Regions from separate parts of the Agrobacterium sp. CG160-95 genome, predicted to be linked through region 1. Evidence: predicted binding sites of a transcription regulator. Region 1 holds the regulator's gene; each other region holds the start of a gene.
What was found. Region 1 encodes PhoB, which activates phosphate uptake and scavenging genes when phosphate is short. Its sites were predicted from a motif close to TGTCATNNANCTGTCAT; they were not measured.

Region 1 (8,086 bases):
TCCAGCAGACGATGATCACCGTTCCGGTCGAGTTTTCCGAACTGATCATCGATCCAAAGAACGAGCGCGCAACCAATCCCGCAAAGCTGATGACGGCCAACTACCCCGTCCTCGCCCGTGATGCGGTGGCCAAGGTTCTCGGCGTCGCGCCGACGGATAAGGCCGGTCTTCGCGCCGTCAACGTCATGATCTCCGACAGCGTACGCACCCAGCTGCGTGATATCGTCGTCGCCGATCCGTCCGTCATCGGCACCACGCGCAGCGTCACGCTTCTGGCGTCGGGTGATGTCGACAGCGCCTTCAAGGGCCAGGTCGACATGTCGGGGGATGAAGCAAACCGCCGTATCTCGAACCAGCAGCTCGGCTGGATGAACCAGCTCGTGGAAAGCGGACAGCTTGGCAAGCATTTCAATACCGGCATCTTCGTCAACGGCGCTTCGAGCCGTCCGGAAGCCGCGGGTGTTGGCGTTGCGCTGATCGGCTCGTTCTACATGATGCTGATCGTGCTGGTGCTGTCGCTGCCGATCGGTGTTGCGGCCTCCATCTATCTGGAGGAATTTGCCCCCAAGAACCGTTTGACGGACCTTATCGAGGTCAACATCAACAATCTGGCGGCTGTTCCCTCCATTGTTTACGGTCTGCTCGGTCTCTCCGTCTTCATCAACTTCATGGGCTTTCCACGCTCGGCCTCGCTGGTCGGCGGCCTCGTCCTGACGCTGATGACCCTTCCGACGATCATCATCGCCACCCGCGCGGCATTGAAGGCCGTGCCGCCGTCGATCCGCGCCGCCGCACTTGGTCTTGGCGCTTCCAAGATGCAGACGATTTTCCATCACGTCCTGCCGCTGGCAATGCCTGGCATTCTGACCGGCACCATCATCGGTCTCGCCCACGCACTGGGCGAAACGGCGCCGCTGCTTCTGATCGGCATGGTGGCATTCGTCGCGAACTATCCGACAACGCCTATGGATCCGTCCACGGCCCTGCCGGTGCAGATTTACATGTGGGCGAACGAAGCTGAGCGTGCCTTTGTCGAACGGACATCTGGCGCTATCATCATCCTGCTTCTGTTCCTCATTCTCATGAATGTTGGCGCAATCCTGTTGCGTCGCCGCTTTGAGCGGCGCTGGTAGAGGGAGCTAGAGCAATGAACATGTTGTCGGAAGCAGCAGTTGAAAAGGCGCTGGACAAGAAAATGAATGAAGTCTCATACAAGATGATCGGCAAGGATGTTTCGGTTTATTACGGCGAAAAGCGCGCGCTTTACGACGTGAACCTCAATGTCCGCGAAAACACGGTGACTGCACTTATCGGCCCGTCCGGTTGCGGTAAATCCACTTTCCTGCGCACCTTGAACCGCATGAACGACACGATCGACGGTTGCCGGGTCACCGGCAAGATCACGCTCGATACCGACGATATCTACGATCAGCAGATCGACGTCGTGGAACTGCGTGCCCGCGTCGGCATGGTGTTCCAGAAGCCGAACCCGTTCCCGAAGACGATTTATGAGAACATCGCCTACGGCCCGCGTATCCACGGTCTCGCCCGCAACAAGGCGGATATGGACCAGATCGTCGAGCATAGCTTGCAGAAAGCGGGTCTTTGGAACGAGGTGAAGGATCGTTTGCTGGAATCCGGCACGGGCCTGTCCGGTGGCCAGCAGCAGCGTCTGTGCATCGCACGCGCGGTTGCCGTCAGCCCGGAAGTGATCCTGATGGACGAGCCGTGCTCGGCGCTGGATCCGATCGCGACTGCGAAGGTCGAGGAACTGATCCACGAACTGCGCACCAACTACACCATCGTCATCGTCACGCACTCCATGCAGCAGGCGGCGCGCGTTTCCCAGCGTACGGCCATGTTCCATCTTGGTCATCTTGTCGAAGAAAACGAAACCGACAAGATGTTCACTAATCCGGACGACCAGCGCACGCAGGACTACATCATGGGCCGCTTCGGCTGATCCCCGGCCGGTGCTTTATCGTAACCGTACAAGACTGGTGCCTCTGCCGTGCCCCGCTGTTGGGCACGCGCATGCAGGCCAAGCCGGAGGAATAGACCATGACACAGACAACGACCCATTCGCATATCCTGTCTGCCTATGACGACGAACTGAAGTTTCTGACGCGCCGCATCGCCGAAATGGGCGGTCTTGCCGAGCAGATGTGCGGTGACGCCGTGCGCGCACTCGTCAATTCCGATGCTGCGCTTGCGCAGAAAGTCATTTCGGACGATACCATTCTCGACCACGCTGAGCGCGAAATTGGCGACAAGGCGATCGTAACCATCGCCAAGCGTCAGCCGATGGCGGCAGACCTTCGCGAGATCATCGGCACCCTGCGTATCGCCGCCGATCTCGAACGCGTCGGCGATCTTGGCAAGAACACGGCCAAGCGCGTTATCGCTGTCGCCGGCACCGGTGTTCCGCGCAAGCTCGCCCGCGGCATCGAGCATCTGTCCGACCTGGCGCTGGTGCAGCTCAAGGAAGTCCTCGACGTCTATTCCACGCGTTCCGCCGAAAAGGCCAATGCGATCCGTGAACGCGACGAGGAAATCGATGCCATGTACACGTCGCTCTTCCGGGAGCTTCTGACCTACATGATGGAAGACCCGCGCAACATCACCACCTGCACGCATCTTCTGTTCTGCGCCAAGAACATCGAGCGTATCGGCGATCATGCGACGAATATCGCAGAGACGATCTATTACATGACCACCGGCAGCCAGCCGGAGGGCGAGCGTCCGAAGGACGACAGTTCCAACACGCTTGGTTCGGTGACCGAGTAACAGACAAGCAGAAGCTTGCGGAGTTCAGCATATGGTGCCCAAGATTGCAGTTGTGGAAGACGAGGAAGCGTTGAGCGTCCTGCTTCGTTACAATCTCGAGGCTGAGGGATACGACGTCGACACGATACCCCGTGGCGATGAGGCGGAAATCAGGCTGCAGGAGCGCATTCCGGATCTTCTTATCCTGGACTGGATGTTGCCCGGTGTCTCCGGTATCGAACTGTGCCGGCGCTTGAGAATGCGGCCGGAAACAGAACGCCTGCCCATCATCATGCTGACGGCGCGTGGCGAAGAGAGCGAACGGGTTCGCGGTCTCGCTACCGGCGCTGACGATTATGTCGTCAAGCCGTTCTCGACGCCGGAACTCATGGCCCGGGTCAAGGCCATGTTGCGCCGGGCCCGTCCGGAGGTTCTGTCGTCGGTGCTCAAATGCGGCGATATCGAACTGGACCGCGAGACCCATCGCGTTCACCGCAAAAGCCGCGAAGTGCGTCTCGGCCCGACGGAATTCCGCTTGCTGGAATTCCTGATGACGTCGCCGGGTCGGGTGTTTTCCCGCTCGCAATTGCTGGATGGCGTCTGGGGTCATGATATCTATGTCGACGAGCGTACTGTCGATGTGCATGTCGGACGTCTGCGCAAGGCCCTGAATTTCTCGCACATGCAGGATGTCATCCGCACGGTGCGTGGTGCGGGATATTCGATGGAAGCCTGAGCGATGCGGAACCAGATAGTTTCGCTGGCGAAGTAGTGCACCAAAAAATCAGGAAGCCCGAAATCTGAAACGATTTCGGGCTTTTTCAATATGAATATCCGCCAAACTCGATGCCATTGTCCGTTTTGACCGGAGGAGATCGGCGGCGCGTTGAAATCCGGATTGAAGGGTCACGCCCGATAGTAAGGGGAAAGGGTGAGGCCTGCCATCAAGCCGCCCAGAAAGCGGCTTTATTTTTGTCATAAAAAAACGGGCCCGAAGGCCCGTAATTTTTGAGTGCTGAATGCGTGCCGCAACACTCAAGCCTTGCGGCGCTCGCTCACCGGCTGGTAGGCGAGTTTCGCATGGAACTTGCAATAGGGCGAAGATTCCAGCGCTTCACAACCGCAGAAATGGAAGTCGTCCTTCAGCGGATCGCCAACCGGCCATTTGCAGGTGCGCTCGGTCAGTTCCGTCAGCGTCAGGCGACGGGAAATCGGCGTGACAACGTTCTTGGAAGGAACGTAATCGAGCACCTGCGCGGTCTCGATATCGATCTCCTCGTGCAGCGCCGTTGCAGCGTTCGAACGGGTGAGGATACGCGCCGGTGCCGCGTTGACGCGACCTGCGAAAGTCGTCGCGCGCGGGGCAGGGGCAGCTGTGCGCTTCGGCGCGGAGCGTGCCGAAGTCACTGGACCGCCAGCCTTGACGCGTCCCGGCAGATTGAGACGATGGACCTTGCCGATCACGGCATTACGGCTGACGCCGCCCAGCTGCGCTGCAATCTGGCTGGCGCTAAGGCCCTCGGACCACAATTTCTTGAGCTTTTCGACTCGTTCGTCTGTCCAGTTCATGCCGCTTCTCCGCTTGTCGCGTGTATTTTCGGCAGAATCCCTCTCCGTCTCGCGCGCATGCCGCAAGCGTGGTTTCCGCCTGATTTTCGGTGACTAGTTCCGCCGCAATGCAGTCTAGTAATTAGCGATTAACCTAGTGCCAGCCCGACTCCGTGGCAAGAGTCGCGGGAATCATCTGGAATCGATTTTCCGGTTTTCCCCAACTTGCTGGCGTATTGAGTCTGAAAGGCAACACCTTGGGGCTGGCCCGCCGCCGCATACTAGTGCTTGAGAAGCCCGGGAAACGCTGACTTTTGTTGACATCGGCAAACGAAGTGACAATAGTGCCCCTGCCGCCGCAAGGCGGCATTTTGATTTTCAGGCGAGGGATAACCCCGCAAGCCTATTGACAACAGTTTGACAGCGCATCTGCGCAAGGAGTGATACAGCCATGGCCGAAGCCGGCGCGCCATTGTTTGATACGTTTTCAAGAGCCCCCCTGCGCTTCGAGCGCGGTGAGGGTGTATGGCTGTTCACGGAAAGCGGCGAGCGATATCTGGATTTTGCGGCCGGTGTTGCTGTCAACTCGCTGGGCCACGCCCATCCTCACCTCGTTGATGCGATCAAGACGCAGGCCGAGAAGGTCTGGCACGTCTCGAACCTTTATGAAGTACCGGGACAGGAAAAACTCGCCAGGCGCCTGACGGAAGCGACTTTCGCGGACAAGGTATTCTTCACAAATTCAGGCGCGGAAGCCCTGGAATGCGCCATTAAGACCGCCCGCCGTTATCACTATACCAAGGGCCATCCGGAGAAGTTCCGCATCGTGTCCTTCGAAGGCGCTTTCCATGGCCGTACACTGGCGACGATCGCCGCGGGTGGCCAGCAGAAATACCTCGAAGGTTTCGGTCCCAAGGTCGAAGGTTTCGATCAGGTTCCGTTCGGTGATGTCGATGCCCTCAAGGCCGTCATCACGGCTGAGACTGCAGCACTTCTGATCGAGCCCATCCAGGGCGAGGGCGGCATTCGCTCGCCCAGCAAGGAATTCCTGCAAATCCTGCGCGGATTGTGCAACGAGCACGGCCTGCTGCTGATTTTCGATGAGGTCCAGACGGGTGTCGGCCGCACAGGCAAGCTGTTTGCTTATGAACATACCGGTGTTGCGCCCGATATCATGGCGGTCGCCAAGGGTATCGGTGGCGGTTTCCCGCTCGGCGCATGCCTTGCCACGGCAGATGCCGCTTCCGGCATGACGGCGGGCGTACATGGCACCACTTACGGCGGCAACCCGCTGGCCATGGCAGTCGGCAATGCCGTGCTTGACGTCGTTCTCTCCGAAGGTTTTCTCGAGAAGGTCCGTGACGTCGCGCTGGTCTTCCGGCAGGGTCTGGCCTCGCTCAAGGACCGTTATCCTGACGTGATCGAGGAAATTCGCGGCGAAGGCCTGCTTCTGGGCATCAAGGCGAAGATTCCTTCGGGCGAATTGCTGCAGGCCATGCGCGCAGAGCATCTGCTTGGCGTGCCTGCGGGCGACAATGTCATCCGTCTTCTGCCGCCGCTCGTCACCACGGCGGAAGAGGCCCGTGAGGGTCTTGCACGTATCGACGCGGCTGCCGCCTCCCTGACGGTTGCGAAACAGGCAAAAAGCGCCTGAAAAAATCAAGAGCGGGCCTCTCTTCAGGGGCTCGCAAGCATGGGACAGATTAGAATGGGTTCACCAAAACATTTTCTGGACCTCTCGGCCGTCGGGTCGGAGGATCTGCGGACAATTCTTGATGATGCGCGCACGCGCAAGATTGCCACCAAAACCGGCACGGCGGAAAAGCCGCTTGCTGGCAAGATGCTGGCAATGATTTTCGAAAAACCGTCCACACGCACCCGCGTCTCCTTCGATGTCGGCATGCGCCAGCTCGGCGGTGAGACCCTGTTCCTGTCGGGCACGGAAATGCAGCTGGGCCGCGCGGAAACGATTGGCGATACGGCCAAGGTGCTGTCGCGCTATGTCGATGCCATCATGATCCGCACCACGGATCACTCGCGTCTGCTCGAGCTTGCCGAACACGCCACCGTGCCTGTTATCAATGGCCTGACGGACGACACGCATCCCTGCCAGATTATGGCGGATATATTGACGTTCGAGGAACATCGCGGCCCGGTCAAGGGCAAGACCATTGCCTGGACGGGTGACGGCAATAATGTGCTGCATTCGTTCGTGGAAGGCTCCGCCCGTTTCGGTTACCGCATGGCGATGGCAGTACCGATGGGTTCGGAACCGCACGACAAGTTCCTGAACTGGGCACGCAACAATGGTGGCGAAATCTCGCTGTACCACGATGCCGATAAAGCAGTGGCGGGCGCTGATTGCGTCGTCACCGATACCTGGGTGTCCATGAACCAGGAACACAAGGCGCGCGGCCACAATATCTTCCAGCCTTATCAGGTCAATGAAGCGCTGATGGCGAAGGCCAACAAGGAAGCGCTGTTCATGCACTGCCTGCCGGCGCATCGCGGCGAGGAAGTAACGGATGCAGTGATCGACGGGCCGCAATCGGTGGTCTTCGACGAGGCGGAAAACCGGCTCCATGCTCAGAAGTCCATTATTGCATGGTGCATGGGCGTCATCTGACCGCTATCGGCCGGGTGCTTGAACTCGGCGATGCACATTCCCATCTGTGGGGCTTCGAAGACGCTCGTCGGCTTTTCGCTGGCGGGCCACCTCACGATTTGCACGATTTTCCCCGGAGGCGGTTTCGCTTCCCGGATCTCTGTGCGACAAGCTGAAAAAGTACATTTTAAAAGCCGGACTTTTGGACGGTAGCGGCGCAACGGCTGCGCCAAGGAGTTATGACATGGCAGATGTAACGGTTGAACTGGACAATCTCGATTTAGCTGGCGACGACAAGGTTGTGCCCTTTCAGGTCGAAGGTCTGGACGTGCGCGGTCGCGCCGTACAGGTCGGGCCGCTGTTGAATGCCATCCTCGAACGTCACGAATATCCCGAGATTGTCGCCCGCCTGCTGGCGGAAGCAACGGTTCTGACGGCGCTGATCGGCACATCCCTGAAATTTTCCGGCAAGCTGACTGTGCAGACCAAGGGCGACGGCCCGGTTGACCTTCTGGTGGCGGATTTCACCGCGCCCGAGAGCATGCGCGCTTATGCTCGTTTCGATGAGGAGCGGCTGGCGGAAGCTGTCGCTGCGGGGCAAACCTCGCCCGAACAACTGCTCGGAACCGGCATTCTGGCCTTCACCATCGATCAGGGCGTCGGCATGCAGCCTTATCAGGGCATCGTGCCGCTGGACGGTTCTTCGCTGGAAGAAATCGCCGGGGTTTATTTCCGTCAGTCGGAACAGCTTCCCACCCGCGTGCGCCTCGGCGTTGCCCAGTTCTTCGACCGTGACGGCGAAGGCAAGCCGCGCCATAGCTGGCGTGCAGGCGGCGTGATTGCCCAGTTCCTGCCGCAGGCGCCCGAGCGTTTGCGCATGCGCGATCTCCATGGCGGTGACGGCGACGAGGGCGATTATGAAGTGGCGGAGGACGATGCCTGGACAGAGGCAGTGTCGCTGCTGAATACGGTGGATACCGACGAGCTGACCGATCCGCAGGTGCCAGTGGAGCGTCTGCTTTACAGGCTTTTCCACGAGAGCGGCGTTCGCATCTACGATCCGCAGGTCATTTTCGACCGTTGCAGCTGTTCACGGGACAAGATCAAGGGTGTGCTGTCCGGTTTCACCGCTGAGGAGATCAAGGCGAGTGAGGAAGACGGTGCGAT
Region 2 (8,086 bases), on a different contig from region 1:
TGGGGCGGGCGGTAAAGAGAACACGCGACCGCCTTGTGAGTGAGATAGAGCGTTGCCAACTCCATACCGCGTGCTTGATGGGAGCTATTGCTGCGGCTGAATGCCCTTCAGCGCCGGGTTCTTCAGGTCGATCCGGCCTGTCTGGTCGGGCAGGAATTTAGGGCCGATGACGCGGACCCTGCTGTTGTTCGGGTCATAGTCGCGTTCCGGAACCGGTTGTTCCGGCGGCTTTGCGGCCTGCTGCAGTTCGGTGGGTTTTTTGGGGGTGTCACCTTGCGGTGGTGGAATGGTCGTGATGCTGGAATAGGGTTTCTCAGCTTCCGGCCGCGCAGCCTCCTGCTGCTTCATCTCCTCGTGATAGGCGGCCATGTTGCAGGCGCAGCCTGGGGCTTTCGTTGAGGCATTTCGATAAGCAAAGGCGGTCGGCAGGTCCTTATAGGGCTTTCCTGTTTCAGCCGAGACCATGTCAGCCGTTTCCTGCTCCGTCATGGAGTGGAAATAAAGCTCCGTCTGCGTACCCGGACACATTTTCTGGCATTGTTCGGCCTGCGCACGGAAATCGAGCGGCGAGGCATTGGAAGCGATGGGGAAAAACGAGCCGTCGCAGGTGCGCACGCACAGCGTCCTGAGCCCGCCCTCCGCAGCGGCATTGGGGTAGGTCGAAAGCCCTGCCTGTCCCGGCGGGTTGCCCTGTTCGCCGAAGGCGTCGGGGTAACGTGTCACATCGGGTGCCGTCGGCTGGCGCGCTTCCGTTTCCGGAATGGCGCTGCAGCCATTGGCGTCGAGTGCGGCGAGAATGCGCTGGCGTCTGATGTCGCCATCATCGCTGCCCTGGGCCGCCATGGCATAGTCGCGGTCACGGATGATGGCATCGCGTTCGCTCTGCGCATCCGCCATCGCGTCGCTGATCTCCGCGCAGAGTTCGGCATTCGGGCTGCCATAAACGGTGACGCTTGCGGATGAACAGCCGTAACGGCGCAGATCGTTCCTGATCCTGCGGATCTCGATGTTCTGGCGGGTGAGCGCATTGGCGTAACGCCGTACCTCGGCGGTGTTGCCGATGACACGCGGCGGTTCGCGCAGCTGCGCATAAAGCGTATCGCAGACCTGATCCGCGAAAGCAGCGGCCGGGGCGATGAAAACAAGGGGAAGCAGGAGGCCGATAATGCTGCGGCGCCGGGTCAATGGTGCGATCCGTTCGATGTCCCCGGCCGGTGGCGAGGGTGTTATGCTTCGGGAAATCCGTGTTTCAGGAAGATAACATAAGCTGTTGCCGCAATGCGGCAACAGCATGTTCAAAACTGCGTTAATACGCCTTCATCACACCGAAGGGTGCGATGCCTGCACGACGGCAAAGGCCGCCATGTTGACAACGCCGCGCGAGGTGACGCTGGGCGACAGGATATGGGCGGGAAGAGCCGTGCCAAGCAGGATGGGGCCGACATGCAGGCCCTCCGTCAGCGTGCGGGTGACGCCGAGCGTGATGTTTGCGGCATCGAGGTTCGGGAAGACCAGCAGGTTTGCTTCGCCGGTCAGCACGCTGTTGGGCATGGCGCGCTTGCGCAGCGCTTCCGAAAGTGCTGAGCCGCCCTGCATTTCGCCGTCCACTTCCAGTTCGGGTGCCGCTGCCTGCACGATCTTCAGGGCGCGGCGCATCTTGCGGGCGCTTTCCGAATCGCGCGACCCGAAATTGGAGTGGCTGGCGAGCGCGATCTTCGGCGTGATGCCGAAGCGGCGGATTTCCTTTGCCGCGAGAATGGCCATTTCAGCCACTTCTTCGGAGGTCGGATCGTTGTTGACGAAGGTGTCGGTGAGGAACAGCGCGCCCTGCTGGGTGATGAGCAGGCTGAGGCCTGCGAAAGAGCGAACGCTTTCCTGCTTGCCGATGATCTGGTTCACGTCGCGCAGGTGCCGGTCGTAACGGCCTTCCAGACCGCAGATCAGCGCATCCGCCTCACCACGCTTCACCGACAGCGCGCCGATGACCGTGGAGTTGGTGCGCACGATGGTGCGGGCCGCCTCCGGGTTGATGCCAGCGCGGCCGACCAGTGCGAAATAATCATCGACGTAGTCGCGGTAACGCGGATCGTCTTCGGGATTGACCACCGCAAAATCGGTATTCGGGCGGATACGCAGGCCGAAGCGCTTCAGGCGCGTTTCGATGATCTGCGGGCGACCGATGAGGATCGGGATGCCGGTGCCTTCTTCCAGAAGCACCTGTGCGGCGCGCAGCACGCGCTCGTCTTCGCCTTCAGCAAAGATGATGCGCTTCTTTTCGGCAACCTTGGCGGCGTTGAAGACCGGTTTCATGATGAAGCCGGAACGCCAGACGAAGCGGTTGAGCTGGTCGAGATAGGCTTCGAAATCGCTGATTGGCCGGGCGGCGACGCCGCTTGCGGCGGCAGCACGGGCAACGGCCGGCGCGATGCGCAGGATGAGGCGCGGATCGAAAGGCGAGGGAATGAGGTAGTTCGGGCCGAAGATCGGCGTTTCGCCGCTATAGGCCTTGGCGGCGACTTCCGAGACTTCCTCGCGGGCAAGCTCGGCAATGGCCTGCACGGCGGCCATCTTCATTTCCTCGTTGATCGTGGTTGCGCCGCAATCCAGCGCGCCGCGGAAGATATAGGGGAAGCACAGCACGTTGTTGACCTGGTTCGGGAAATCCGAACGGCCGGTGCAGATCATCGCATCCGGGCGGGCAGCACGGGCCACTTCCGGCATGATTTCCGGATTGGGGTTGGCAAGCGCCAGGATCAGCGGGTTTTCCGCCATGCGCTCCAGAAGTTCCGGCTTCAGCACGCCTGCCGCCGAAAGACCGAGGAAGACATCGGCGCCGTCGATCGAGTCGGCCAGAACCCGCTTGTCGGTCTTCTGCGCGTAGACTTCCTTCCACTCGTCCATCAGCGAGTTGCGGCCGTCATAAACGAGGCCCTCGATATCGTGGACCCAGATGTTTTCTTTCTTTGCGCCCATGGCGACAAGCAGGTTGAGGCAGGCGAGGGCAGCCGCACCGGCGCCTGACGCAACGATCTTGACGCTCGAAAGCGATTTTCCAGCCAGTTCCAGCGCGTTGGTGACGGCGGCGGCGACGATGATCGCCGTGCCGTGCTGATCGTCGTGGAAGACCGGAATGTTCATCTTCTCGCGCAGCTGGCGCTCCACCTCGAAACATTCGGGCGCCTTGATGTCTTCAAGGTTGATGCCGCCGAAGGTGGGTTCCAGCGCTGCGATGGTGGAGACCATGTCGTTGATGCCGGGCGCATCGATCTCGATATCGAAAACGTCGATGCCGGCGAATTTCTTGAAGAGGACGGCCTTGCCCTCCATAACAGGCTTGGACGCAAGCGGGCCGATATTGCCAAGGCCAAGCACTGCCGTACCGTTGGAAATCACTGCAACGAGATTGGCGCGGGCGGTATACTCCGCTGCCATTTCCGGATTTTCATGGATGGCGAGGCAGGGGGCGGCGACACCCGGCGAGTAGGCAAGCGCCAGATCGCGCTGGTTGCCAAGGGGCTTGGTGGCCTGGATTTCCAGCTTGCCAGGGCGCGGGTAGCGGTGGAAAAAGAGCGCCTGTTCCTCGATGTCGGCCTTTGCCGTGTTGGCGGGCGTGTTGTTCTTATCGTGAGAGGTCATGTCTTCCACCGTCATGTCTGGTTCAATTCCGGCCCTCTGAATACAACAAACTTTCCCGTGGTACAGCCGTTATTTGCCGCCCCCTTATGCAAATGCGGGCATGGCTTATTCGCGTTTTCGTGATGCCAACGGTCATATTCCATATAAAAACCGGCCATTGTCATGTTGCTGCAACACGAGTCTGGTTCTGAGAGGGAAGAAAGCCGCAGGGACGCAACCGAACAAGGGGATTAAATCCGTGGCCGGTCAAATTGAAACCAGACAGTTCAGAACGCTTTTCATTTCGGATGTCCATCTCGGTTCCAAGGCGGCCAAGACGGATTTTTTGCTCGACTTCCTGAAACATCACGAGGCCGATACGATCATCCTGGTCGGTGACATCATCGACGGCTGGCGCCTGCGCCGCAGCTGGTACTGGCCGCAGGGCTGCAACGACGTGGTGCAGAAGTTGTTGCGCAAGGCCCGCAAGGGAACGCGTATCGTTTACATTCCCGGCAACCACGATGAATTTCTGCGCGAGTTTCCGGGCATGCATTTCGGCGGTATCGAAGTGGCCGAGCGCATGATCCACGAGGCGGCAGACGGCAAGAAATATCTCATCATCCATGGCGACGAGTTCGATGTGGTGGTGCGCAACGCCCGCCTGCTCGCCTATCTCGGAGACTGGGCCTACGACGCGGCGATTGCGATCAATATCGTCCTTGCTGCGGTGCGCCGCCGCATCGGCCTGCCTTACTGGTCGTTCTCGGCCTGGGCGAAATTGCAGGTCAAACACGCCGTCAACTTCATCGGCGAGTTCCAGCGCGTAGTGGCCGACGAGGCACGCCGCAACAATGTGGATGGTGTGATCTGTGGCCATATCCACCACGCCGTGATGGAAGACATGGACGGCATCCGCTACATCAACACCGGCGACTGGGTGGAAAGCTGCACGGCGATTGCCGAAAATGCCGATGGCACTTTCGAGCTGATCACCTGGATGCAGACGAGCGATGTCCCTTCGCAGACATCGGACGAGATGGAGCCGGTGGATATTCCAGGTCTGATTGGCAAGCACGCGGCCTGATTGGGGTTGGTTCAACAGGCAGGGCGATCCCTAAGCGCGGGATGGTTCAGCTCTCTGTCGTCATCCTTGGGCTTGTCCCAAGGATCTGCAACCGATTGATTTCGCGCGACGTGGATAGATCCTCGGGACAAGCCCGAGGATGACGTCGAGTGTGAGGCGAGGCTGGTCATACAGTTTACGTGATACTGCAAAGACTATTGCGATGTGCGGCGTAGTGCTTTCACACGAAACCCGAACGACGACTCTTATCCCCACAACTCCGGCTGCGGCGGATAAACCAGCGAACCCTCGTAAACGAGGCCCGGCTGCCGGTCCTGCCTGAGAATCAGCGGGCCGTCGAGATCGGAGAAGGCGGCTCCCTGGGCGGCCAGAACGGCGGGAGCCATGCCGAGCGAGGTGCCGAGCATGCAGCCGACCATGATGATGAAGCCTAGCCGCTCCGCCTCTGCCTTCATGACAAGTGCTTCCGTGAGACCGCCAGTCTTGTCCAGCTTGATGTTGATCGCATCGTAACGGTCGCGCAGGTCTGCGAGGTCCTTGGTGGAATGCACGCTTTCATCGGCGCAGATGGGGACCGGGTGGTCGATGCGGGCCAGGATGGCGTCCTTGCCGGCGGGAAGCGGCTGTTCGATGAGCGCGATGTTCAGTTCCGCTGCGAGTTTCAGATAATATTCGATATTATCGTCGTTCCAGCCCTCATTGGCGTCGATGATGATGCGCGCGTCAGGTGCTGCGGTGCGCACGGCCCGCAGGCGCGCCTCGTCATCCACCGTTCCTGTCTTGATCTTCAGCAGCGGGCGGCCAGCGTTTTCCGCTGTTTTAGCCGCCATGGTCTCGGGATCGGCAAGCGAGATGGTATAGGCGGTAACGAGCGGTTCTGCCGCGTGTCCGAGACTATGTTCGGCAGCACTTTTGCCACTCGTCTTGGCTTCGAGGTCCCATAGTGCGCAATCCACTGCATTGCGGGCGGCGCCGGGTTTCATCACCTGCTGCAATTCATGCCGTGTCAGGCCGCCGGCAATCTGCTCAGCCATCGCTTCGATATCGGCGATAACGCCTTCGATGCTTTCGCCATAACGCGGGTAGGGCACACATTCACCTCTGCCGGTAAAGGAACCATCGCGGATGGTGCACGTTACGACATCCGCATGTGTGCGAGTGCCGCGTGAAATAGTGAAGCTGCCAGCAACGGCGAAACGTTCTGTTGTGGCTTGAAGGTAACGGGGCATGTTTTTTCACTTCCTGACAGGCGTTAAAAGACACATGACGCCAAATTTATCGCGAATTGTCGGCTGTCACTGTGGCTTGCCGAAGGCCAAACCGTTATGAAACCTTTAAGAATCTCGTGACGGCTGCACTCGCTCGGAGCATTATGCAAGAACAGGATATACGGCAACAGGCGAACCCGGCCGCAATCACCGAAGACGGCGCCGTCTCCGGCGGCGGCCAGCGGTATGCCTTGAGCGGTTCCTGGCGTAACAGCAATCTTTCAGGCATTTTTGCACGCCTCGAAAACATCGAGAAAAGCGGCCCTGCCGGTCCGGTGGAGATCGATCTTTCCTCGGTGGAGGCAATCGACACGACCGGCGCCTGGGTCATCCGGCGATTGCGCGAAGATATGGAAGCGAAGGGCGTTACCGTCACGCTTACCGGAAACGAGCGAATCGAGGATCTGATCGGCCAATTGCCGGATAAAGCGGCGATGGAGGGCGAGCCTGCCGCCAAGGTGGGACTTGCCGAACGCTTCTTCTCGCCGATCGGCCAGGCTGTCGTCCAGAATGGTGCGGATTTCCTCGCGGGCATGTATATTCTGGGTTCTGCCGTGCGCGGCGCGCAGATGAAGCTCGGGCGCGGCCGTGGCGTCTCGCCGGCGGCCATCGTCAACCAGATCGACCATATGGGCGTGCGCGCCGTGCCGATCATCATGCTGATGTCGTTTTTGATTGGCGCCATCATCGCCCAGCAGGGTGCCTTCCAGCTGCGGTATTTCGGCGCGGAAGTTTTCGTCGTCGATCTCGTCGGCATCCTGCAATTGCGTGAAATCGGCGTGCTTCTGACCGCGATCATGATCGCCGGTCGCTCCGGCAGTGCGATCACGGCGGAAATCGGCTCGATGAAGATGCGCGAAGAAATCGACGCGCTGAAGGTGATCGGTCTCAACCCCGTTGGCGTGCTGGTGTTTCCGCGTCTCGTGGCGCTGACAATCGCACTGCCGCTTCTGACCATCCTTGCCAATTTCGCCGCACTTTTCGGCGCCGCCATCGTCACGCTTCTCTATTCCGGCATCACCTTCGAAGTGTTTCTGTCGCGTCTGCACGGCGCGGTCGAGGAATCGACAATCGCCGCCGGCATGATCAAGGCGCCGTTCATGGCGCTGATCATCGGCATCGTCGCGGCGGTTGAGGGTATGAAGGTCGGCGGTTCGGCGGAATCGCTCGGCAAACACGTCACGTCGTCGGTGGTCAAATCGATCTTCGTCGTCATTCTGGTGGATGGCCTTTTTGCCATCTTCTACGCAGCCATCGATTTTTAAGGAGGGCGCGTTGGAAACTTTGGACCAGAAGCCGCAAGAGACAAAAACTGCAAAGGACGGCCGTGAGACGGTTCTTTCCGTCGAGGGTGTGACTGTCGGTTTCAACGGCAGGAACGTGCTTGAGAATCTCGATCTGGATGTCTATCGCGGTGAAATCCTTGGCTTCATCGGCCCATCCGGCGCGGGTAAATCCGTCCTGATGCGTGCGATCCTGAGGCTTCTGCCACGCCAGGCGGGTGCAATCCGCATTCTCGGCACCGATTACGACAAGGCCAGTGAAGACGACCGCATGATGCTTGACCAGCGGCTCGGCGTGCTGTTCCAGCAGGGGGCGCTGTTTTCCGGCCTGACGGTGAAGGAAAACATCCAGCTGCCCATGCGGGAATATCTGGACCTGCCGAAAAAGCTGATGGACGAGCTTGCCTATCTCAAGATCGAGATGGTGGGCCTCAAGCCCGATGCGGGCGACAAATACCCGTCGGAGCTTTCCGGCGGCATGATCAAGCGTGCGGCGCTTGCGCGCGCGCTGTCGCTCGATCCCGACCTTGTCTTCCTCGATGAGCCAACATCCGGCCTCGATCCCATCGGGGCGGCGGAATTTGATATGCTGATCGCGCGCTTGCGCGATTCGCTCGGTTTGACCGTGTATATGGTGACGCACGACCTCGACAGCCTGTTCTCCGTCTGCGACCGCATTGCGGTGCTAGGGCAGAAGAAGGTGCTGGTGGAAGGGACCTTGCAGGACATGTTTGCCTGTGACGACCCCTGGGTGCAGTCCTATTTCCGTGGCAAACGGGCGCGCTCTGTCGTTCTTCCGGACGACAGACACGAAAATCCGGTGGAGTAACAAG
Region 3 (8,086 bases), on a different contig from region 1:
CTTCTTTTCCGGGGAAGATACGGTCTTGCTCTTGGTTTTTAGCAAAGCGCTGATCTTTTTCTGGATCGGATCCTGCACCAGCGCCGGTTTCCATCCCGTCATCTGTTTGCCGATGCGTTTTTCCATCGCGTCCAGCAGCGGCTTTTCGAATTTCATCTTCGGATCCAGCGCGTCGATGCTTTCGCGCACTTCCTCGCCATAGTGCAGAGTCCACAGAATGATGCCCTTGCCTGACGGTTCCAGCAGAACCGCTCTTTCGCGGCGGTAGAGAACAAGCCGCGCAATGCCGACAACGCCGTTTGCCCGCATGGCTTCCCGGATCACGCTGAAGGCTTCCGTGCCGATCTTGTCTTCCGGGCGCAGGAAGTGCGGCCGGTCGTACCATATCCAGTCGATAGAACCTGTGGGTACGAAGGTCTGTATGTCGATGGTGCGGGTGCTTTCGAGCGCGACCGCATCGATCTCGTCATCCTCCAGCAACACATAATCGTCTTCGGCGCGGGGAAACCCCTTCACCTGGTTCTTTGCGGCCACCGGCTTGTGGGTAACGCTGTCGACATATCGGCTTTCGACGCGATTACCGGTTTTGCGGTTGAGAACGTGGAAGCGGTATTTGTTGCTTTCGGTTGTGGCAGGCGTCAGCGAAACTGCGGCCGTCACCAGCGACAGCTTCAGATAGCCCTTCCAGAAAACCTGCCGTGCCATGATCCGCGATCCGCCTTGTCGCCTGTTGTCTCCCGGATCAACAACCACAGGGTGGCTTTTGTTCCGGGAGCTTTGGCAGAGAGGGCAGTACTCTGTCTCAGCCGAACAACGATGTAAGACCATAGACAGATGCGGATATCAGGGCAGCGGCCGGCATGGTCACGACCCAGGCAATGACGATATTGCCCGCAAGGCCCCAACGCACCGCCGAGACGCGACGTGCGGCACCGACGCCGATGATGGCGCCGGTGATCGTATGGGTGGTGGACACCGGAATGCCGAGCCACGTCGCGCCGAAAAGTGTCAGCGCACCGCCGGTTTCGGCGCAGAACCCCTGCATCGGGTTCAGCCTGGTGATTTTCGACCCCATGGTGTGCACGATGCGCCAGCCGCCGAACAGTGTGCCGAGCGCCATGGCCGACTGGCACGAGATCACCACCCAGAACGGCACGTAGAAGCTCTCTCCAAGATGCCCCTGGCTGAACAGCAGCACAGCGATGATGCCCATGGTCTTCTGTGCGTCATTGCCGCCGTGGCCGAGCGAATAGAGCGAGGCGGAAATGAACTGCATGATGCGGAAGGTACGATCCACGGCGAAGGGTGTCTGGCGCACGAACAGCCAGGAGACGGCAAGCACCAGCAGCAGTGCCAGGAAAAAGCCGATGGCCGGCGACATGAAGATCGCGCCCACGGTTTTCAGAAGACCCGACCAGACGATGGAATTGAAACCGACCTTCGCAAAGCCCGCACCGACGAGACCGCCGATCAAGGCATGTGACGAGCTGGAGGGAATGCCGAAAATCCAGGTTACGATATTCCAGACGATGGCGCCCATCAATGCCGCGAAGATGACCTGCGGGGAAACGATGGCCGGATCGATGATGCCGGTGCCGAGCGTTTCGGCCACATGCAGGCCGAAGAACAGGAAGGCGATGAAATTGAAGAAGGCCGCCCATGCCACCGCATATTGCGGGCGCAATACACGGGTGGAGACGATGGTGGCGATGGAATTTGCGGCGTCGTGGAGACCGTTCAGAAAATCGAAGAACAGCGCGATGGCGATAAGGCCGACAAGCAGCGGCAGTGCAAGCGCGACATCCATCAGACGTTCTCGATAACGATGCCGCTGATCTCGTTCGCCACGTCCTCGAAGCGGTCGACGACCTTTTCGAGTTCGCCGTAGATCTCGCTGCCGATCATATAGGCCATGGCATTGCCGGTCGCACCATGGCGCCGGAAGAGGTCCTTCAGGCCCTGGTCATGAAGCTCGTCGGAGCGCCCTTCGACGCGGGTAACCTCTTCGGCAATCACCGACAGGCGCTGGGCATTGGTGCCGACCTTTTCCAGAAGCGGGATGGCTTCGGCGACGAGGCTTGCCGCACGCACGATCTCGTGGCCCATCTCGCGCATCAGCGGGTCGAATTCGGTTTGCTCGAACAGCCGGATCGTCTTGACGGTCTTGTGCATCATGTCGATGGCGTCATCCATGGACTGGATGAGGTCCTTGATATCGCCACGATCAAAGGGCGTTATGAAGCTGCGGCGCACCGCAAGCAGAACGTCGCGGGTAATATCATCCGCCTGGTCTTCGAGGGCGACGATAAGGTCGCAGTTTTTCTCAACGTCGACGCCGCTCAGAAGGTGGTCCAGAGCTGCGGCGGCTTTGACGACCGTTTCCGAATGTTTGCTAAACATGTCGAAGAAACGGTCCTCGCGCGGCATCAGCTTGCGAAAAATGCTCATCATGCGAATTGGCCCTCAATGGCGCTTTATTAGTTGTGGGGGGTGATTGTCATAAAACTGTCATAAATGCACGCGGGGCATTGATGCAACCCGGAAAATCGGCAGTATCAACGGATATGAAATCCATGAAGAAAAGCCGGAAAGCCCGTCCGGCGCGTTCCCTGACATTGCTTCAGCAACTTGCTGCTGTTCCTGAAAAGCTGTTCACCGGCTCTTTCCGGCAGCAATATGCCGCCTTATGCTTCCGTTATACCGGAAGCGGCGAAGAGGTCGAAATCCTCGTCGTCACCTCCCGCACCAGCGCACGCTGGATCATTCCGCGCGGCTGGCCGATGAAACGCAAGAAGCCGCATGAGGCTGCCGCGATCGAGGCGTGGGAGGAAGCGGGCGTTCGTGGCCGCGTGAGGAAGGACGCCGTTGGCCGCTACACCTATCTCAAGATGCTCGACAACGGCGATGTCGTTCCCTGCGTTGTCGATGTCTTCCAGATTGAGATCACCGGGGAGGAAACGAGTTTCAAGGAGCGCGGCGAACGCCTTCTGGAATGGGTTCGCCCGGACGAGGCAGCAAGGCGCGTCCGGGAAATCGAACTGAAATCGCTTCTGGTCGACTTCCGCCCGAGGGGGAAGAGGAAACGCCTGACCGAAGAAAAGTCCTAACGGCAAACGTCACCGGCGAACCTAGGATGGTGAAGATGGACGTTCGGTCGATCCCGTCTCCCCCATCTCGTCCGGTGCCTTCGGTAGCAGGCGGGCGAAACGCCGGGTGATGCTGTCGATGTAAGACAGGATTGTTGGCACGACGATCAGGGTGAGCAGGGTGGAGCTGATGAGGCCGCCGATTACTGCGTGCGCCATCGGCGCGCGCTGCGCCCCGCCACCGCCAACAGCCAGCCCGAGCGGAATCATGCCGAAAATCATCGCAAGCGTCGTCATGATGATCGGGCGGAAGCGGATGATGCCGGCGCTCGCCAGCGCTTCGTTGAGCGAAAGTCCACGCTTCCTTTCGCGGTTGGCGAAATCGACAAGCAGGATGCCGTTCTTTGTAACGAGGCCCATCAGCATGATGAAGCCGATCAGCGAGAACATGTTGATCGTGCTGCCGGCAACCAAGAGCCCGACGAGGACGCCGATGAGAGACAGCGGCAGCGACGCCATGATGGCGAGCGGTTGCAGGAAACTGCCGAATTGCGAGGCGAGCACGATGTAGATGAAGATGACCGCCATTGCGAGCGCAATTACCATGTGGCCAACCGTCTCCTCCATGGTTTCGGCGTCGCCGCCGAAGCGGATACGGTAGCCGTCCGGCAGGTCGCGGGCGGCGGTAAGGGTTTTCAAAACGTCTGTCACTTCGCCAAGCGCTCGTCCGGATATGTTGGCCGAAACCAGCACCTCGCGGCGATTGTCGATGCGGCGGATTTCGGCGGGTGCTTCCACGGTGGTGATATCGGCGACCTGATCCAGACGTACCAACAGGGGCGAGCCGTTGGATGCCGTGCGGCTGGTGGCGATCATCAACTCGCTGATCCTCGCCGTGTCGGCACGCCGCTCGCCGGGCAGGCGCACGACGATGTCGTAGCTGTTACCGCCCGCATCCGTCCATTTCGACACGTCCTCACCGGCGATGAGCGGCGAGAGCGCTGCGGCAAGATCGGATCGGGAAATGCCGAGATCGCTTGCCGCCTCGCGTTTCAGGCGTACCGAAAGGATGGAGGTCACGTCGCGGGTGCTTGAGGTCACATCCACGAGGCCGGGGATTTTTTTCATGTCTTCCATCAGACCGTCGGCGATCTTTTCGAGGATCGCCCGGTCGTCGCCAAGAATGCTGAGCTGGACGGGGCTTTCGCCACCGCCAAGACCGTTTTGCAGGATCGCGACCTCTATGCCCGATATGGCCGACAGGCGTTTGCGGATCGGATCGGCCAGCGTGACCGGAGTTCGGGTGCGCATCTCCAGCGGCACCAGTCCCACCAGAACGGCGGCGCGATGTTTACCGACGGTGCCGCCGGTATTGACGGTGGAATAGAGCATCTCGACTTCCGGGAATTCCTGGAGTGCCTTCTCGACCTGCCGCACCTTCGCCGTGGTGTAATCCAGCGAGGAGCCGACCGGTGCCGTGACGTTGATCTGGAAGCGGCCTTCATCCGTATTCGGGACGAATTCCGCACCGACCAACGGCACCATGAGCAGGCTGCCGACAAAAATGCCTGATGTGACGAGCAGGGTGACGAGGCGGTGGTGCAATGTCCAACCGATCACGTGCCGATACTGATCGGCGAGCCATTCGAAGCCGTGATCGAAACGGGCGATCAGCCGGCCCACCGGCCCGCGCGGGGCGTTGGGTTGCGCATCCGGATCGTACCAGACGCTCGACAGCATCGGATCGAGCGTGAAGGCGACGAAAAGCGAGATCAGCACGGCAGCTGAAACGGTGATGCCGAATTCATAGAAGAACCGACCGACGATGCCGTCCATGAAAGCGACGGGCAGGAAGACCGCCACGATTGTCGCCGTTGTCGCGATAACCGCAAGTCCGATTTCGTTCGTGCCGTCGAGTGCTGCGCGGATATGGGATTTCCCCATGTGAAGGTGACGGGTGATGTTTTCGCGCACAACGATGGCGTCATCCACCAGAATGCCGATGGAAAGCGTCAGCGCCAGGAGGCTCAGTGTATTGAGCGTGAAGCCCATAACGTCAATGACCGCCAGCGTGCCGATGATCGCAATCGGCAGCGTCAGTCCGGTGATGACGGTGCTGCGCCAGGAATTGAGGAACAGGAAGACGATGGCCACGGCAAGTGCCGCCCCTTCTATCAACGTCGTCTGCACCTGCGTGACGGATTCCCGGATGGGAATGGATGTGTCCGTAATGACCCGCAATTGCACGTTTTGCGGAACAAGGTCGGCATTGAGGGCGTCCAGGCGCTTTCTCACATCCGCGACAACCTGAACCGTGTTGGCACCCTGAACCTTGACGATGTCGATCGCCAGCGCAGTCTGGCCATTATAGAGGGCACGGTTTTCGGGGTCGGCAGCCCCTTCGGAGAGTGCGGCGATGTCGCGAAGATAAATGGCTGCGCCACCGCTCCGGGCTACGACCATGTCCAGCAGCGCCTGCGGTTCTGCGATGCGGCCCTGGACCTGGATCGTGCGTTCGGAAACGGTATCGACAAGGCTTCCAGCCGGGCTGTTGCTGTTGCCGGTGCGTAGCGCGCTTACCACCTCGTTAATGCCGATCCCAAGCGCGCGCATGCGGGTATCGTCGATCACAATGTCGATCTGCCGCTTGCGGGCGCCGACCAGCGTTGCCTGCCCGACACCGGGAACGGTCGTCAGTTGCCGCAGCACCCTTTGGTCGGCAAGGGTGGTGAGTGCGGGTATGTCGAGCGACGTCGAGCTTATCGCCACCGACAGGATAGGCTCGGCGGCGGGATCGAACCGGGATATGACCGGCTTTTTGGCCTCTTGCGGGAAATTCGCGTCGATGGCGGCGATCTTGTCGCGCACGTCCTGTGCCGCGGTCGCGCTCTTAACCTCGAGCTTGAATTTTGCGACGACGACAGAGCGTCCCTCGTAGGAGGTTGACGTGATCTCGTCCAGACCGCCGATGGCGTTCAGCGCATCCTCGACCGGGCGCGTCAATTCTGTCTCCACCGTTTCCGGCGTGGCGCCCGGATAAGCGGTGGACACCACGACGACCGGAACGTCGACATTGGGGTAGAGGTCGAGCCCCAGCCGCTGCAACGAGAAAAGACCCATGACCAGAAGCGCCACCATCATCATGGTGGCGAAAACAGGGTGGGAGACGGATATGCGGGTCAGAAACATCTCAGCCTGCCTTGTCGACGGTAACGGCCATGTCGGGCTGCAATTCGGGAAGCGGTGCGGTCAGGATCGTCTCACCGTCCTCTAGACCGGCGCCTATCTCGATCAGGCTGCCATCGTTCCAGCGCGATCCCACAGCCACCGTCTGGCGGCGAAGGTGGCCGTTCAGGACTTTAAGGACGTGATAGCCGGTTTCGTCTTTGCGAAGCGCGATTGCAGGAACGACAAGCGCATCGTTTTTTTCGCGCACGAGGATGGACCCGCTGGCGAACATTCCTCCCCACAGCCGGCCGTCGCGGTTGGCAAGCCGGAGATAGACGGCGACAAAGCGCGTCCCGTCTTCGGCAACCGGGCTGATGCGCTCAACGGTGCTTCTGAGAGGCTGGCCGCCGATGCCGTCAATATCGAGTTCGGCGGTCTGGCCAACGGCGACACGTGGGATGTCGCGCGTGGCAACGAGAACCTTCGCCTCAAGCATGCTTTTATCGACCAGCGTCATGAGTTCACCATCGGCACTGACGCGGGAGCCGGCTTCTGCCTGCCGGCGGGTAATGGTGCCATCAAAAGGCGCGCGGATTTCGGCATTGCGAAGGGCAAGGCGGGCGATATCCACCTGCGCCGAAAGGCTCTGAAGCCTTGCCGTTTTCACAACGACATCGCTCTTCGCCTTGTCGAGCTGTTCAGTCGATGCGACGTTTTTTGACGCTAGCTGTTCGGTTCGGGTGAGGGCCTGCATCGCCAGTGTGAGTTCGGCCTCGGCCGCATCCCGGTCGCTCTGCCGCAGCAGGAGAGTCGATTGCAGTTCCTCGGTTTCGAACCGTACCAGCAGGTCGCCCGCCCGCACCGCCTGCCCGTCCCGGACATTCATATCCAGAATTTTTCCAGCCTCGCGGGCGCGGATCACGACACGGCTGACCGGCTGAAGTTCGCCACTGATGCTGAGCCGCTCCGCCATCGCTCGTGTGCCGATCCTTGCGATTTCCGCAGCCGTCAGTTCGAACGGGATACCGGCCGGGCTCATCGAGGTTGACGCCACGATCCCCTTGACGCGCTCGTTCGCATCGACGCTTCCGCGCGCCGGATCGAGAGCCGTGACGACGAGAGCGCAGCCCGCAAGCGCGATCCCCGCCTTGATCGTTCTTTTCACCCACATAACATAATCCTTCCAGGCAAAACTCATCCTGTGACCGATCGAGCGGTCATGTCGCCTGTCTTGCAGGCTGATGGCTTCTGGATAAGTGTTCATAATTGCAGCAGCATTACCCGCCCGCATCTTCTGCGCCGCAATACTGTCGCAACCTTTCTGGCAGACAAGGAGGGGGCGAAGGGACGGTGGCAAATGAGACTTCTGTTGATTGAGGACGAAAAGGAAATGGCGGATGCGCTGTCGACGACGCTCGGCAAGCAGGGGATCGTCATCGACCATACGATGCGGCTCGGCGATGCGATGGAGCTGGCGCGCCAGCATGTCTATGATGCGATTCTGCTCGACCGTCGTCTGCCGGACGGGGAGGGACTTACCTTCATTCCAAAGCTGCGCCGCGCCGGTATCGATACGCCGATCATCTTATTGACGGCGATGAATGAACCGAAGGAGCGGATCGAGGGGCTGAATGGCGGCGCCGACGACTATCTTGGCAAGCCGTTTCTCGTCGGCGAACTGCTGGCGCGGCTGCGCGCGGTTTTGAGAAGGCCGGCAAGCATCGCCCCGTCGCAAATCGCTGCAGGCCGCATCGTGATCGATCCGCTTCATCTCAGCGTCACGATCAACTCGCTTCCCTTTGATCTGCCAAGGCGCGAGCTGATGGTCCTCA
Region 4 (8,086 bases), 740 kb from region 1:
GAATCGCGCGTCGATTTCGACATGTCGGAAACCATCGACAAGGATGAAGTGACGGCAAAGCTGATGGAACTGGTGAAAGCCAACCATCCCGTTTTCCTGCAATGGATTACCGACGAAGAACTTCAGGCCAATCCGGGCATCGTCAAATCCAAGAATGTGCGCCCGCCAATCGGCCTTGGCCGGGTCAGCCTTGTCTGCATCGGCGAAAACTCTACCATCGACAGCCAGCCCTGCGGCGGCACCCATGTTTCCGAAACGCAGGAAGTGGGCGATATTCACATTGCCAAGATAGAAAAGAAGGGCAAGGAGAACAGGCGGTTCCGCATTCGTTTCGGCACGCCTGAAGCTGCTGCCTGAAATCAGGAGAGACATCGTGAGCACGGATAAGAGCCGTTTCGTCGTTTCGGCGGACTGGGTAGAAAAGCAGCTCGGCACGGCCGGGTTTCGTCTCGTTGATGCCTCGTGGTATCTGCCGGCGCATAAACGCAACGGTGCGGAAGAATTTGCGGCGGGTCACCTGCCCGGTGCCGTGTTCTTCGATCAGGACAAGATCGCCGATCATGCAACCGGATTGCCGCATTCCCTGCCCTCGCCGGAGTTCTTTGCTGAACAGGCGGGAGAGCTTGGCCTCAGCGACACTGATACCATCGTGGTCTATGACGGCCCCGGTTTCTTTTCCGCACCGCGCGTGTGGTGGATGCTGCGGGTGATGGGCGTGCGCAAGGCCTACGTGCTGGATGGCGGTCTTGACGGCTGGAAGCGCGAAGGCCGGCCGCTAGAAACCGGCACGCCGGAAATCGAGCCTGCCACCTTCACACCCGATTTCAACGAAAAGCGCGTGACCTCGCTATCGACCATGCGCGGCATCGTTGACAGTGGCGAAAAGCAGATTGCCGATGCCCGCGGCGCGGGACGTTTCACCGGCGACGAGGCCGAGCCGCGTGCCGGCATGCGTTCGGGCCATATGCCTGGTGCTCGTAGCCTGCCCGCCACCGCATTTTCCGAGAACGGCCACTTCAAGGACCTCACCGCCATCCGCAAGATGGTGGCGGATGCCGGTATCGATCTTGGCAAGCCTGTGGTGACGAGCTGCGGCTCGGGCGTTACCGCCGCCGTCATTACGCTGGCGCTGGAATCGCTCGGCCACCAGGATAATTCGCTCTATGACGGTTCGTGGTCGGAATGGGGTGGACTGGAAGACACGCCTGTTGTCACCGGCCCTGCCGAACCTCTTCCCGTGGTGTCACATGGGCCGTTGAAGGCGCATGTCACGCAGCTTGAAATGACGGCGCCGCCGAAGGTCAGCCTTGCTATCCCCGTCAACATCCAGACGGCACTGATGCGGGTCACCGATATTCCCTTGCACTTCTACCGCTACATGTACTGGCGGGTGGGAAAACGTTGGCACTGGCAGAAACGCATGCGCATGAGCGATGCGGAACTGTCCGCCGTCCTCAAGGACCCGAAGAACAGCGTCACCGTCCTTTATATGAATGGTGCACCCGCCGGTTTCTTCGAGCTGAACAAGGCAAGCGACGAGGTAACCGAGCTTTCCTATTTCGGGCTTCTCGAAGAGGCAATCGGTGCTGGCGTCGGCAAGTGGTTCCTGTTGCAGGCGCTTTACGCCGCCTGGCAGGACAATCCGAAGCGCGTGACGGTGACCACCAACACGCTTGACCATCCCCGCGCGCTGCAACTCTACCAGATGATGGGATTTTCTCCTGTTGGTACCTATGAGGCCTGGGTAGAGCCGCTGTCCGATACGGAGCTTCTGGAAATCTCGCTGCGCAACTGAGTTCGTCACGTCGGGGATGGCCCGCGCTATTCCCCGACTGTAGAGCACATCCGACTACTCCTCCCTCATTCCTGTGCTTGTCACAGGAATGAGGGAGTGGGAGGCAACCGCACATGAAACCATTGTGCAGTTTGCGACTCAGGCTTTATCGATAATCAAATGGGTAGCGCCCTCGCCCGCCGAGGTCCCGGTGCAGCGATAACCAAGCGCAGGCAAATCCAGCCCCTCGAAGAGGTTTTCGCCCTTGCCGAGAAAGACCGGGGCCAGCGCCAGATGCAGTTCGTCGATCATGCTTCCGGCCATATATTGCCGAATGGTCGAAACGCCGCCGCCGATCCGGACGTCCCTGCCGTTTGCCGCCTCCAACGCCATGTCGAGGGCGGCCTTGATGCCCGTGTTAACGAAATGAAACACGGTGCCGCCCTTCATCGCAAAGGAGGCGCGCGCATGGTGCGTCAGCACGAAAACCGGCACGTGATAAGGCGGCTCTTCCCCCACCAGCCCTTCCAGTGTTCATCCGGCCAGGCACCGCGGATAGGGCCGAACATGTTGCGGCCCAAGATCCAGGCGCCGATATTTTCGAAACTTTTCTCGGAAAACTGCTCGTCCGTGCCGGTCGAGCCGCCTTGCTTGCCGAACATGCGGTGAAAGGTGCGGGTCTTGAACGCCCATTGATGCAGGGTTTCGCCATTCACACCCAGCGGGTTCTGAAGACTTTGATCCGGCCCGGCACCGTATCCGTCAATCGAAATGGCGAAATTTCGAACGACAACCTTCGGCATGGCAATATCCTCCCGTTTCAAGAGGACAGGTTGCCGTGCATCCGGTAACTGGCCTCAGATTTCTCTTTCCAGAGTAACGGCCGTCGGGCTATGCCCGCCGGCGGAACCTTTGTCTTCGGTAACGCTGTTGAGGAGATGATCGGCAATCAGCTCCGCCTGGAATTTACCCAGCTCGTAGCAATAGGTGATCTCACGTTTTTCGGCCGACCAGTAGACATCGGGACGCCCGCAGGACTTCGCCGTCAACTTGACCTCGCCTTTCAAGCCGTAAACGCCGAAACTGCGGCTGATAAGATCGAGAACCTTCGATTCCTTGACCATGATGGCGTAAGGTTCCAGCTCCGGATCGCGCGGCGGCACGTAGCTCACAGTAAATCTGGATGGTGTCTGCGTGCGGTGGGGCGTCAGAAAATCCTCCCACGCCGATGCGATACGCGGATAGGCGGCGCCACATTTGGCAAATTCGTCATTGGCAAGCCCCATCATGGTGGCAAGATCGCCATAGCCGTCCTTGTCGCGGCCGACCATCAGGCAGGCCATGTTGCGATCGCGGCTCCTGTCGGGAACAAGCGCCGAAAACACCGGTGCTTCGTGCTCGGGCAAAGCCTCCGTCTCGCGCGCCAGATACCAGCTGTCGGTAGCGTTGACGAGTGCGGTATCAAGCCATTCCTCGTTGGCCTGCAGGATGAGCGTGCCCGCCAGCTGATCGGCAGGTGCTTGCGCGCTGCCGGTCTCCGGCGCGCCGAAATCCGAGATCAGCATGCGTGCACCCTCGTGATAAAGCGAGAAGATCGCATTGCCGATGACGAAATTGACCGCCTGTTGGAGCTGATCGTCGGACAGGCCATCGAGACCGGAGGCGACCTGCGCCTGCGTGTCGATCGGAACCGTCAAAGAAACGAAAGCCAGCGGAACGGCGGCCAGAAAACGACGGAACATAAAATCAGACCTTCCGGGATCGAGGAGCGCCACTGATTCCCGATGCTAACGAGTCACGCAATGGGCTGGTTGCATCACCCGTCAAGAATCGGGTGGATAGAGGTCTGTTTCGGGATCATAGCTGCAAAGAAGCAACGCCGATCCCAACAGAAGGACCTCGCCATGACCGATCTCGTCTTTACAGCAATGCCGGCTAAGGAAGCTGAGGCTTTCCGGGCGGGAGCCGCCGACGCCTATGGCAACCCGCCGGAAAAGGCCGTTTCTCCAGGCGGCATGCCGTGCCGCCATTGCCTTTCCCAGATTAATGAAGGCGAAGGAATGCTGATCCTCGCCTACCGGCCCTTCCCTTCGCTCCAGCCCTATGCGGAAACGGGGCCAGTCTTTCTTCACGCTGAGGCCTGTGAGCACTATCCGCAGACGGATGCCCTTCCCCCGATGCTTAACAGCCCCGATTATATCGTTCGCGGCTATGGCACTGACGACCGCATCGTCTACGGCACCGGAGCGGTGACGGCGACGGACGAAATCCTTTCACGCGCAGCGCATCTTCTGGAGCGGGCAGACGTCGCTTATGTGCATGTGCGCTCCGCCCGCAACAATTGCTATCAGTGCCGTATCGACAAAGCATAATCGCGCGATTACTTGCAATTTTAAGCAAACGGCTAAACGGCTCTCAAACTTTCTACGTCATGATGAAAGCATCGGAAACAATTGATTTGAGTAGCGAAATGACAAACAACCTCAATATGGCGACCCGCACTGCGACCCGTAGCAAGACCCGGATCTACGCGACCGTGCACTATTTCAGCCAGTCGACCCGAGGCCGCGTGGTGGACCTGTCCGCCACCGGCATGGCGCTCGAACTGGACGGACCTTTCGCTGCCGCCAAGGGAAGCCGAGTGAAGGTGCAGAGTGAAGATCTGGGTTTCATCGAGGGTGTCGTGCAATGGCAGCACATGAACCGGCTCGGCCTGCAACTCAAACTTTCCACCAACACGCTGGCACAGCTGTCGTCTTATTTCCGCTTCTTCCACGAAGAAGTAAAACCGACTCTCGCCCGCTAAGCAGACGTTTCCGACAAGGGGAATGCGCAGGCCGGACAAAGCGCATTCCCGAAGCGCACCATGCGCGCGCGGCCACCTTGTGACAAAAAATTTATCAAACGGTTGAAAACTGGCCCGTCCGTCACGGGCTTGTCATTTTGATGATGGACTCCTCGGGGATTGCTTCTACCTTGTCGTTTTCCTGACAGAGCAAGCTTCATACGAAGGAGTTCCCATGTCGTCGCTTCTCGCTCTCCACCCCATCACTCGCCGTTCGCTTCTGGGTGGCATCGCCGCCTCTTCGGCTCTGGTGCTGTTGCATCCCTTCGCCGCGCGCGCCGCAGCCAACCAGGCGCATCTGCGCATCATGGAAACGACTGACATCCACGTTCACGTCTTTCCCTATGATTATTACGCCGACAAACCGAACGACACGATGGGTCTGGCGCGCACCGCTTCGATCATCGGCGCCATCCGTGCCGAGGCCGGAAACTCGATGCTGGTGGATAATGGCGACTTCCTGCAGGGCAACCCGCTCGGCGATTACATCGCCTATGAGCGCGGCATGAAGGCCGGCGACAAGCATCCCGTCATCAACGCCATGAATGTCCTTGGCTATGATTGTGGCACGCTTGGAAACCACGAATTCAATTACGGCCTCGACTATATGTCCAATACGCTGGCGGGCGCCGGTTTCCCTTATGTCTGCGCCAATCTCACCAAGGGTCAGCTGGCTTCCGATCCCAAGCAGGATGAGCTGTTCTTCAAGCCTTACGTGATCCTCGAGAAACAGATCCGCGATGGTGCAGGCGTAACGAGTCCGGTCAAGGTCGGTATCATCGGTTTCGTGCCGCCGCAGATCATGATGTGGGATTCCAAGAATCTGGAGGGCAAGGCCCAGACGCGCGATATCGTCGAGGCGGCTAAAGCCTGGGTTCCGGTCATGAAGGAAGAAGGTGCCGATATCGTCATCGCGCTTTCCCATTCCGGCATCGATGGCAAGGGCCAGACCGATCGCATGGAAAACGCCTCGCTTTATCTGGCGGGCGTGGAAGGCATTGACGCCATCTTCACTGGTCACCAGCATCTGGTCTTCCCCGGTCCGAAGACATGGGACGGCATCGAGGGTGCGGATGCGGTAAAGGGTACGCTGATGGGCAAGCCGGCCGTGATGGCCGGTTTCTGGGGCTCGCATATGGGCCTCATTGACCTTCTGCTCGAAAAGGACGGCAAAAGCTGGAAGATCGTCGATTTCACCTCCGAGGCTCGGCCGATCTACCACCGCGACGACAATCGCAAGGTCGTTGCAGATGTCACGGACAAACCGGAGGTCATAGCCGCCGCCAAGGCAGATCACGAAGCGGCGCTCGCCTATGTGCGTCGCCCGGTCGGCAAGACGTCGGCGCCACTCTATTCCTACTTCGCGCTGGTGGCCGACGACCCGTCCGTGCAGATCGTCTCCAATGCCCAGACGTGGTACATCAAGGACATGCTGAAGGAAGGGCAATATAAGGATCTGCCCGTGCTTTCGGCAGCAGCGCCATTCAAGTCTGGCGGTCGCGGTGGTGCGGATTATTACACCGATGTCCCTGCCGGTGACATCGCCATCAAGAACGTCGCCGATCTCTACCTCTACCCCAACACGGTGCAGGCGGTACTGATCAACGGTGCGCAGGTGAAGAACTGGCTGGAAATGTCCGCCGGCATGTTCAACACGGTCGAGGCCGGCGCAAAGGATGCGCCGCTCCTAAACGCGGATTTCCCGTCCTATAATTTCGACGTCATCGACGGTGTCACCTACCAGATCGACATTTCCAAACCGGCAAAGTTCGACAAGGACGGCAAGGCCGTCAATCCCGACAGCAACCGCATCGTCAATCTGCAATTCGATGGCAAGCCGATCGACCCCGAGCAGAAATTCGTGGTGGCGACCAACAATTACCGTGCAAGCGGCGGCGGAAAATTCCCCGATATCGCCGCCGACAAGGTGATCTTCGTGGCGCCCGACACCAACCGCGACGTGATCGTGCGCTATATCATCGATCAGGGCACCATTAACCCGTCGGCGGATGCCAACTGGTCCTTCGCCCCAGTTGCCAATACGACCGCCATCTTCGAGACTGGTCCGAAGGGTCGCAATTACGCGGCTGACATCAAGGGCGCAAAAATCGAGGATGCCGGCGACGGCGCCGAAGGTTTCGCAAAGTTCCGCCTCGTTCTCTAGAGCTTGCAGCCCTCCCGGCGTTTCATCGGCCGGGAGGGCATTTACTCAATTGCGGCCACTGACGATACGCAACAACAGTGGCAGTTCCGGCGGTGGCTTCTGCTCGATGCGTTGATAGTCGCTGCCATCGCGGTTACGGCGGATGAGCCGGAGACCCGCCATGTCACGCCGCAGCATCGCGGCATCTCCAAACAGGTGCAGACCATCGAGAAAGCTGCTGAATTCGCGCTCTGAGAAACTGCGACCGGCTGGGATTCTTGTCCACAGATACCAGAGGCACAGTTCCTGCTGGGAGCGGCGGGCCGGCCACTGCACCAATCTACCGGCAGCATCGAAAGTTCGCGCGGTCTTCAGCACCCTGCCCTCATTGGCAGGCATTGTCTCCGGTCGTGTCTGCGGTGGCGGCAAGCCACTTGCTACGGGTGGCGTGCGCGCGGCGCGCAGATGCTGAAAGTTGCGAAACCCGGCAGCCCGGCTCAGGAGATTGAGCATCTCCACATGGCTTGGCTGGCGGTCCAGCCTGCCGATTTGTTCGCGTAGCGATTTGGCAAAGGTGGAGAGGTCGGCGATATCAATGGAAAAGATCGAACGTGGCATGACTTACCCTCGAGTGCCATTCCGAAGAGGTGTCGCTGATCGCCGGCTTCCGACTAGACACGGGATAATTGCTGTCAATCTTTCAAAATGCAGGTTTAGCTTCCCTTGCGGGACGGCGATGCCTCGGTGAACTGCTGACCGTGTTTCCTGTATAAGGCAGGCCATTCACCTTCGTCAATTGGTCACTCAGTCAACCCATGTCACTCGGCGGCGACAGAAATAGTCCGCTGTTTGCTTCCGGCAATTATCCTGTTGAAATCCTTCTGGTTCGGGCATGCCGACAGACGCTGCTGAAAGGCCGTGGCAAGCCACTGGCCAGCGGGACCGGCGGGTGAATCCACCCGGCGCAGCGCAAAGATCGGATATTCGCCCTGCTCATAAGCTTCAAGATCAAGTGCCTTCAGGCTGCCATTGGTCAGGTCGTTGCGCACGATCGATGCGGGCAGACCGCCCCAGCCGAGACCGCCCTTGATGAGCTGGTATTTCGTGGCGATGTCGCTGACCCGCCATGTCTTGTAAGACAGCACGTTGAAATCACGCCCCTTGGTCAGCCCCGACGCATCGGTGACGACGAGCTGGACCTCCTCGCGGACATCGCCCAGAACCAGCGGCCTCTCGATCTGTGCCAGTGGATGATCAGCGGCGACGACCGGCAGCATGAAGGAATGGCCGACCTTTTCGACGACGAGTTCGTCATCCTGGCGCA

Region 2: the regulator PhoB is predicted to act here: its motif matches at 3,795-3,811, upstream of ACQZ63_RS18600 (UDP-2,3-diacylglucosamine diphosphatase).
Region 3: the regulator PhoB is predicted to act here: its motif matches at 2,496-2,512, upstream of ACQZ63_RS12350 (DUF47 domain-containing protein).
Region 4: the regulator PhoB is predicted to act here: its motif matches at 4,700-4,716, upstream of ACQZ63_RS01345 (bifunctional 2',3'-cyclic-nucleotide 2'-phosphodiesterase/3'-nucleotidase).

What each region holds. Positions count from the first base shown of each region.
Region 1 covers NZ_JBNWDU010000001.1:991,081-999,166, reverse strand. The annotation lists gene pstA (phosphate ABC transporter permease PstA) at 1-1,133, shown strand, start outside; gene pstB (phosphate ABC transporter ATP-binding protein PstB) at 1,148-1,963, shown strand; gene phoU (phosphate signaling complex protein PhoU) at 2,062-2,787, shown strand; gene phoB (phosphate regulon transcriptional regulator PhoB) at 2,819-3,502, shown strand; gene ACQZ63_RS04955 (GcrA family cell cycle regulator) at 3,802-4,335, opposite strand; gene ACQZ63_RS04950 (aspartate aminotransferase family protein) at 4,766-5,968, shown strand; gene argF (ornithine carbamoyltransferase) at 6,023-6,940, shown strand; gene ACQZ63_RS04940 (Hsp33 family molecular chaperone) at 7,164-8,086, shown strand, end outside.
Region 2 covers NZ_JBNWDU010000005.1:265,219-273,304, forward strand. The annotation lists gene bluB (5,6-dimethylbenzimidazole synthase) at 1-15, shown strand, start outside; gene ACQZ63_RS18590 (DUF2865 domain-containing protein) at 85-1,185, opposite strand; gene ACQZ63_RS18595 (NADP-dependent malic enzyme) at 1,321-3,636, opposite strand; gene ACQZ63_RS18600 (UDP-2,3-diacylglucosamine diphosphatase) at 3,866-4,702, shown strand; gene dgcA (N-acetyl-D-Glu racemase DgcA) at 4,948-5,931, opposite strand; gene ACQZ63_RS18610 (ABC transporter permease) at 6,075-7,235, shown strand; gene ACQZ63_RS18615 (ABC transporter ATP-binding protein) at 7,246-8,082, shown strand.
Region 3 covers NZ_JBNWDU010000003.1:195,728-203,813, reverse strand. The annotation lists gene ku (non-homologous end joining protein Ku) at 1-705, opposite strand, end outside; gene ACQZ63_RS12355 (inorganic phosphate transporter) at 803-1,807, opposite strand; gene ACQZ63_RS12350 (DUF47 domain-containing protein) at 1,807-2,451, opposite strand; gene ACQZ63_RS12345 (NUDIX hydrolase) at 2,565-3,107, shown strand; gene ACQZ63_RS12340 (efflux RND transporter permease subunit) at 3,129-6,275, opposite strand; gene ACQZ63_RS12335 (efflux RND transporter periplasmic adaptor subunit) at 6,277-7,425, opposite strand; gene ACQZ63_RS12330 (response regulator transcription factor) at 7,612-8,086, shown strand, end outside.
Region 4 covers NZ_JBNWDU010000001.1:255,605-263,690, forward strand. The annotation lists gene ACQZ63_RS01315 (alanyl-tRNA editing protein) at 1-357, shown strand, start outside; gene sseA (3-mercaptopyruvate sulfurtransferase) at 374-1,795, shown strand; partial or broken gene ACQZ63_RS01325 (dihydrofolate reductase family protein) at 1,934-2,577, opposite strand; gene ACQZ63_RS01330 (DUF4344 domain-containing metallopeptidase) at 2,632-3,516, opposite strand; gene ACQZ63_RS01335 (DUF1203 domain-containing protein) at 3,679-4,146, shown strand; gene ACQZ63_RS01340 (PilZ domain-containing protein) at 4,245-4,580, shown strand; gene ACQZ63_RS01345 (bifunctional 2',3'-cyclic-nucleotide 2'-phosphodiesterase/3'-nucleotidase) at 4,795-6,783, shown strand; gene ACQZ63_RS01350 (DUF2087 domain-containing protein) at 6,829-7,380, opposite strand; gene ACQZ63_RS01355 (LysR family transcriptional regulator) at 7,581-8,086, opposite strand, start outside.